One region of the Arthrobacter sp. 05L45_2 genome, then DNA from elsewhere that is predicted to be linked to it. Evidence: predicted binding sites of a transcription regulator. Region 1 holds the regulator's gene; the other holds the start of a gene.
The links. The regulator HrcA, encoded in region 1, represses chaperone genes, less so after heat shock. The targets are predictions, from matches to a motif close to TTNGCACTCGNNNNNNNCGAGTGCNAA.
Positions count from the first base shown of each region.

Region 2: groL (chaperonin GroEL) is a predicted target of HrcA. The motif match lies at 2,032-2,058, and genes of this name have one in related genera.

Region 1 is NZ_JBFTNO010000090.1:444-3,852, reverse strand. Features, by position in the region: gene AC1DHD_RS08930 (16S rRNA (uracil(1498)-N(3))-methyltransferase) at 1-298, opposite strand, end outside; gene dnaJ (molecular chaperone DnaJ) at 301-1,428, opposite strand; gene hrcA (heat-inducible transcriptional repressor HrcA) at 1,508-2,521, opposite strand; gene AC1DHD_RS08915 (DUF3097 domain-containing protein) at 2,748-3,409, shown strand, end outside.
Region 2 is NZ_JBFTNO010000066.1:5,820-9,228, reverse strand. Features, by position in the region: gene AC1DHD_RS07395 (RNase H family protein) at 1-43, opposite strand, end outside; gene groL (chaperonin GroEL) at 210-1,847, opposite strand; gene AC1DHD_RS07385 (ABC transporter substrate-binding protein) at 2,145-3,392, opposite strand.

The sequences.
Region 1 (3,409 bases):
CCGCGGCGAGTTCGTCGCGGTCGCCCTTGGCCAGGGCCTGAACCAGCACGAGCCGGACCTCCGGCCGTGGTTCCTCGGCCAGGGCACCGCACTCCACCGACAGCTCCTGCGGCGCCACGGCCGTGACGGTGCCGGTGATGCGCTTCCCGGCGCCGTCGGCGATGTCAACGGACTCCCCCACAGCCAGCCGCTTGACCGTCACCGCATGGCGCGCCTCGGCGCCGTCCAGGACGAAGTGCGCGCCGGGAACCAGCTGGTCCAGGGTGCCTGCGGGCGTGAAAAAGACGGGGTTGCTCACTGCTACAGGTTACCCAGCCGTCCCCGCAGCTTTGCGAACACGCCGCCGCTGGCTGCGAGCTTGCCTTCGGTRAAMTGCTCGCCGCGGAGTTTGGCGAGCTGCCGGAGCAGGTCCTCCTGGGCGGCGTCGAGTTTGCCTGGCGTGTCCACCTGCAGGTGGACCTTCAGGTCGCCACGGCCGTAGCCGCGCAGGTGAGTCACGCCCAGGCCACGGAGGGTGATGACCTCGCCGGACTGGGTCCCGGCCTTGACGTCGATCTCCTGTTCGCCGTCAAAGGTTTCCAGGCTCACTTCGGTGCCCAGGGCCGCAGCCGTCATGGGGATGTTCAGGCTGGCGTGCAGGTCATCGCCTTCGCGCACGTAGGTGGAGTCGCTGTTGACCCTGATCTCGACGTACAGGTCTCCCGCGGGGCCGCCGGCGGGACCGGCCTCGCCCTGGCCGGAGAGCTGGATGCGGGTGCCGGTGGCCACACCGGCGGGGACCTTCACGGTCAGGGAGCGGCGGCTGCGGATGCGGCCCTGGCCGGCGCACTCGTTGCACGGGTCCTTGATGACAGTGCCGAAGCCCTCGCAGCTTCCGCACGGGGCCGTGGTCATGACCTGGCCAAGGATGGAGCGCACGGCGCGCTGGACCTGGCCGCTTCCGCCGCAGATGTCGCAGCGTTCGGGGTGGCTGCCCTCGCGGCAGCAGGAACCCTCACACGTGGGGCAGGTGACGGCCGTGTCCACTTCCAGTTTCTTGTTGACGCCGAACACGGCGTCCCGGAGGTCGATCCGAACGCTGATCAAGGCGTCCTGGCCGCGGCGGACCCGGGACGCGGGACCGCCCTGGCCGCCCGCCCCGCCGAAGAACGTCTCGAAGATGTCCTGGAACGCGAAGCCCTGGCCGGCGTAGCCGCCGCCGAATCCGTTGTCCGTCCCGTTCTCGTTGCCTGTGGTGTCGTAGACGCGGCGTTTCTGCGGGTCGGAGAGGACCTCGTAGGCGTGGGTGACCGCCTTGAAGCGCTCCGAGGCGTCATCACCGGGATTGACGTCCGGGTGCAGGGTCCGGGCAAGCTTGCGGTAGGCCTTCTTGATCTCTTCGCCAGTCGCTTCGCGGGAGACTCCAAGAACGTCGTAGTGGCTGCTCAAAGTGTGTATCTCTTCCTTTTTGTACTGCCAGTGGGGCACTGCCTGGTAGAGGCAACAAAGTGGTGACCGGGTCCGCCCGTCAGGGGCCGAGGATCCGGGACAGGTAGCGGGCCACCGCGCGCACGGCGGCCATGGTGGTTGGATAGTCCATTCGGGTGGGGCCGAGGACCCCTACCTTGGCAGTCGCGTCCGGCCCGTAGCCGGTGGCAACCACGGAGGCTTCAGACAACCCGTCGTAGGGGTTCTCCCGGCCGATGCTGACGGTGACGCCGCGGGGGTCCTGGGCCATGTCGCTGAGCAGCCGCAGCATCACTACCTGCTCCTCCAGCGCTTCGAGGACGGGACCGATGCTGAGCGGGAAATCCACGTTGGAGCGCGCCAGATTGGCCGTACCGGCCATCACCATCCGCTCCTCGCGGCTGCTGGCGGCCAGGGATTCCAGCCCCCGTGCCAGGGCCTGGGCTGGGCCGCGCCGCACCGGCGGGCAGCTGTCCACCACGGCCTGCAACGACTGCGGCAGCAGGCTCAACCGCGTCCCGGCGAGCCGGTTGAGGAACAGGGCACGAAGCTCTGCCAGGGCGTCGTCGCCGAAGTCCTGTCCAACGTCGATAACGCGCTGTTCCACTTTGCCGGTGTCCGCGATCAGCACCGTCAGTACTTTGCGGGGGGCCAGGAGCACGAACTCGATGTGCCGGACGCGGGCGCGGCTCAGCAGCGGGTACTGGACCACGGCCACCTGGTTGGTCAGCTGCGACAGCAGCCGCACGGTCCGGTCAAGGACGTCGTCGAGGTCATCGGATCCCTCAAGGAGCGCCTGGATAGCCCGGCGCTCCGCCTGCGACAGGGGCTTGACCGCAGAGATCTGATCCACGAACAGGCGGTAACCCTTGTCCGTCGGGATCCGGCCGGCACTGGTGTGCGGTGCCGTGATCAGGCCCTCGTCTTCCAGTGCGGCCATGTCATTGCGGATCGTCGCGCTGGAAACGCCCAAATGGTGGCGCTCCACCAACGCTTTGGACCCCACGGGCTCGCGGGAGTGGACGTAGTCCTCGACGATGGCGCGCAGCACTTCGAGTTTGCGTGGCTCGCTCACKCTCCACCTCCAATCGACMCGTATCGSTTCGCCGGTGCCGGCCGGACTGAATCCCCCGGTTAGCACTCGACATGCCTAAGTGCCAACCAGTCTAATATGAGTCGCGCCGTTGTTAGCATTGGATTCGCTGCGGGCGTGAACCCCGGGAACCGTGTCTCCGGGCAGACAACGCGCCGCGCCCATGGTCCTTCCCCGAATTTCCCGAGTGCAAAGCAGTGTGTAGCAGATGTCGTACGAGAACTGGGGTGCGCAGGATCTCACCGCGCCCGCCAAGGCCCAACTGCCCGAGATCCCGGTGGAACGCGGCATGGTGCTGGAGGACGTGCAGTCCGGCTGGGTCGGCGCCGTGACCCGGGTGGAGAAATCCGGGGGTATGTACGTCGTGGCCCTGGAGGACCGGCGCGGTAAGTTGCGGTCCTTCCGGCTGGGCTTCGGTTTCCTGCTCAAGGGGCAGCCCATCCGGCTGATGCCGCCAGCCCCGCGGGCTGCCCCGGCCGGCCCCGCCCGGAGCGTCCGGACCGCGTCCGGTTCCGTCCGCGTCGAAGGGCAGCGCGCCCAGGTGGCGAAGGCCAGCCGGATCTGGGTGGAAGGCAAGCACGACGCCGAACTCGTTGAGAAAGTCTGGGGCGATGACCTGCGGGTGGAGGGCATCGTCGTCGAACCCCTGCACGGCATTGACGACCTCGCCGCCGCCGTCCGGGACTTCCGGCCCGGCCCCGGTCGCCGCCTGGGCGTCCTCGTGGACCACTTGGTCCCCGATTCGAAGGAATCCCGCATCGCCGACGCCGTGATGGCGTCTCCGGGTGCCGCCGGCAACGTCCTGATTGTCGGCCACCCGTATGTGGACGTCTGGCAGGCGATCAGGCCGGCGGTCCTCGGCATTGAACG
Region 2 (3,409 bases), on a different contig from region 1:
GATTTCCTAGGGCCGAACCGTCGGCCGCTGCTGTAATCGTCACTGCACCATCCTGCCAGACGGAAGCCGTCACCCCGCCCGGCCGGGCCGCCGATGCCCGCTGTTAACGCCGACGGCGGCCCCACCAGTAGTGGGACCGCCGTCGTCGAACGTGCCGTCGCTGACAGGAACCTGCCAGGCCAGGCGTTCAGGGCCTGAGGGCCGGGTGGTTAGAAACCGCCCATGCCGCCCATGCCGCCCATGTCGTCGCCGCCGCCCATCGGGGCGCCGGCCTTCTCGGGCTTGTCGKCCACAACGGCCTCGGTGGTGAGGAACAGACCGGCGATGGAGGCCGCGTTCTGCAGGGCAGAGCGGGTCACCTTGACCGGGTCGTTGATGCCGGCAGCCAGCAGGTCGACGTACTCGCCGGTGGCAGCGTTCAGGCCGTGACCGGCGGGCAGGCCGCGGACCTTGTCGACCACAACACCGGGCTCGAGGCCGGCGTTGAAGGCGATCTGCTTCAGCGGGGCGTCGATGGCTACGCGGACGATGTTCGCGCCGGTTGCCTCGTCACCTTCGAGCTGCAGGTTGGCGAACGCCTTGGCGCCGGCCTGGATCAGGGCCACGCCGCCGCCGGCGACGATGCCCTCTTCCACGGCAGCCTTGGCGTTGCGGACAGCGTCCTCAATGCGGTGCTTGCGTTCCTTGAGCTCAACTTCGGTTGCGGCACCGGCCTTGATGACTGCAACGCCGCCGGCCAGCTTGGCCAGGCGCTCCTGCAGCTTCTCGCGGTCGTAGTCGGAGTCGGAGTTTTCGATCTCGGCACGGATCTGGGAGACGCGGCCGGCGATCTGGTCGGCGTCGCCGGCACCTTCGACGATGGTGGTCTCGTCCTTGGTGACAACAACCTTGCGGGCCTTGCCCAGCAGTTCGAGTCCGGCGGTCTCAAGCTTGAGGCCGACTTCCTCGGAGATGACCTGGCCGCCGGTGAGGATGGCGATGTCGGCCAGCTGCGCCTTGCGGCGGTCGCCGAAGCCCGGTGCCTTGACGGCGACGGACTTGAAGGTGCCGCGGATCTTGTTGACGATCAGCGTGGCCAGGGCCTCGCCCTCGATGTCCTCGGCGATGATCAGCAGCGGCTTGTTGGACTGCATGACCTTTTCGAGGACAGCAACCAATTCCTTGACGTTGGAGATCTTGGAGTTGACGATCAGGATGTACGGGTCCTCAAGGACCGTTTCCTGGCGCTCRGCGTCGGTGACGAAGTAMGCGGAAATGTAGCCCTTGTCGAAGCGCATGCCCTCGGTGAGCTCGAGCTCGAGGCCGAAGGTGTTCGACTCCTCGACGGTGATGACACCTTCCTTGCCGACCTTGTCCAGGGCTTCGGCAATGAGTGCACCGATTTCGTTGTCACCGGCGGAGATGGACGCGGTGGCGGCGATCTCTTCCTTGGTTTCGATTTCCTTGGCGGAGGCCAGGAGTTCGGTGGTGACGGCCTCGACGGCCTTCTCGATGCCGCGCTTGAGGGACAGCGGGTCAGCGCCGGCCGCGACGTTGCGCAGGCCTTCCTTGACGAGGGCCTGGGCGAGCACGGTGGCCGTGGTGGTACCGTCACCGGCGACGTCGTCGGTCTTCTTGGCGACTTCCTTGACCAGCTCGGCGCCGATCTTCTCGTAGGGGTCGTCCAGTTCGATCTCCTTGGCGATGGAGACACCATCGTTGGTGATCGTGGGGGCGCCCCACTTCTTTTCGAGGACGACGTTGCGTCCACGCGGGCCGAGGGTGACCTTGACGGCGTCGGCGAGGATGTTCAGGCCCCGCTCAAGACCGCGGCGTGCCTCTTCATCAAATGCAATGATCTTGGCCATAACGGCAGTAGTCCTTTCGGGACAGTCGTTAAGAATGGACCTTTAGCTGCGGTGCCCGCGACGGACGATTCCTGCCCGGCAGCCTCTGTACGCCGCCGGGCCGGGGATCTCACCCCAGCCAGGTATTTCTCTCGCTCCCGGTCAGCCCGCCACCACGCCGCGACCGGCGGAACCGGGCGTCGGGTTAGCAGTCCATACGCGGGAGTGCTAACTCAATAATTAGCACTCCCCCGGGGAGAGTGCAAGCAGTGGAGGCGTGGAAGTCCGCCGTCGGGCGGCGCTCTTCGCTACGAGCGATCAGGAGCCGGTGCTGCGGGCCGTTTCGCTGCCGGTCATCGCGGCCTTGTTGTCCGCCCCGTAGGTGTAAACCATGTAGGCCGCGGCCGTAACGTCGCCGTTGCTGTCGAAGTTGATCGGCCCGGAGGCGCCGTCGTAGTCGGGTTGTTTGCCGGCGTGGAGGGCGGTGATGCAGTCCTGGTAGGACGCGCAGGCCGTCGCCGCGCCGGATTTGCCGGAATCACCGGCATCCGCCGCTGTCCCGCCGGAGACGCTGACCAGTTTGGCGGCGATCGAGGAGCCGGCGTCGTCTTCGGCAGCGGCTGCGGCGAGGGCCGCGAGGTTGACGGCGTCGTAGGTCTCGGCCGCGAAGGCCATGTCCTTCAGGCCCGGGTCCACGGCCACCAGTCCGGCCTGGAAGTGCGCGGAGGGGAAGGTGCCGGGGAGGATCCCCCGGGCGCCGTCCAGCGCCTTGGCCCCGAGGCCGTCCCCGTACTGGTTGACCGCGCCGTCGCTGAGGATGAGTTTCTTGCCGGCCAGGCCGGCGTTGTTCAGCTCGGCGATTGCCCCCTGCGCGCCGCCGCGGGCCACCAGAACGACGGCGTCCGGGGCGGCCGCTTTGGCAGCCGCGGCCGCCTGCTGGGCGTGGCCCGGCGTGAACTCCGCGTCGACCGAGGTGCCGAGGCCGGCGGCTTTCGCCGCGGCCGCGACGGCCACGGACACCTCCTTGCCGTAGTCGCCTTCCTCGTGAACCACGGCGATGGTCTTGGCGCCGCCGTCCTTGGCGAGCTTGACCAGCACCGAGGCCTGCGCAATGTCAGCAGCAGCGGTCCGGAAGTAGTAGCCGTCGCTCTTGTATTTACTCAGCCCCGGCGCGGTGTTAGCCGGGGAAATCATGGCTACTTTGGCGTGCGCCAGGACGTCGATCGCGGCCGCCGCCCGGCTGGAGTCGGTGGGGCCGATGACGACGTCGGCCTTGGCCGCCACGAGGGTCTTGGCCTGGGCGGCGGTGTCTGTGCCGACCGACGCCGGGAGCAGTTCCACCGGGCGTCCCTTGTGCCCTCCGGCCGCGTTGATCTCCTTGACGGCCAGCTTGGCCGCGGCCAGCTGGGGCGCGTTGAGGAAGTCCTGCTGGCCGGTGTTGTCCAGGATCAGACCGATCCGCAGCGTTCCGTCCCCGCCCGCTTCAACTGCCTCCACCCGTGCATTGCCGCCGGAGCCGGCACAGGAAGTCAGGGCGAGCGCCGTGGCCACTCCAACGGCGGCCACCCGCCCATAGCGGTTGA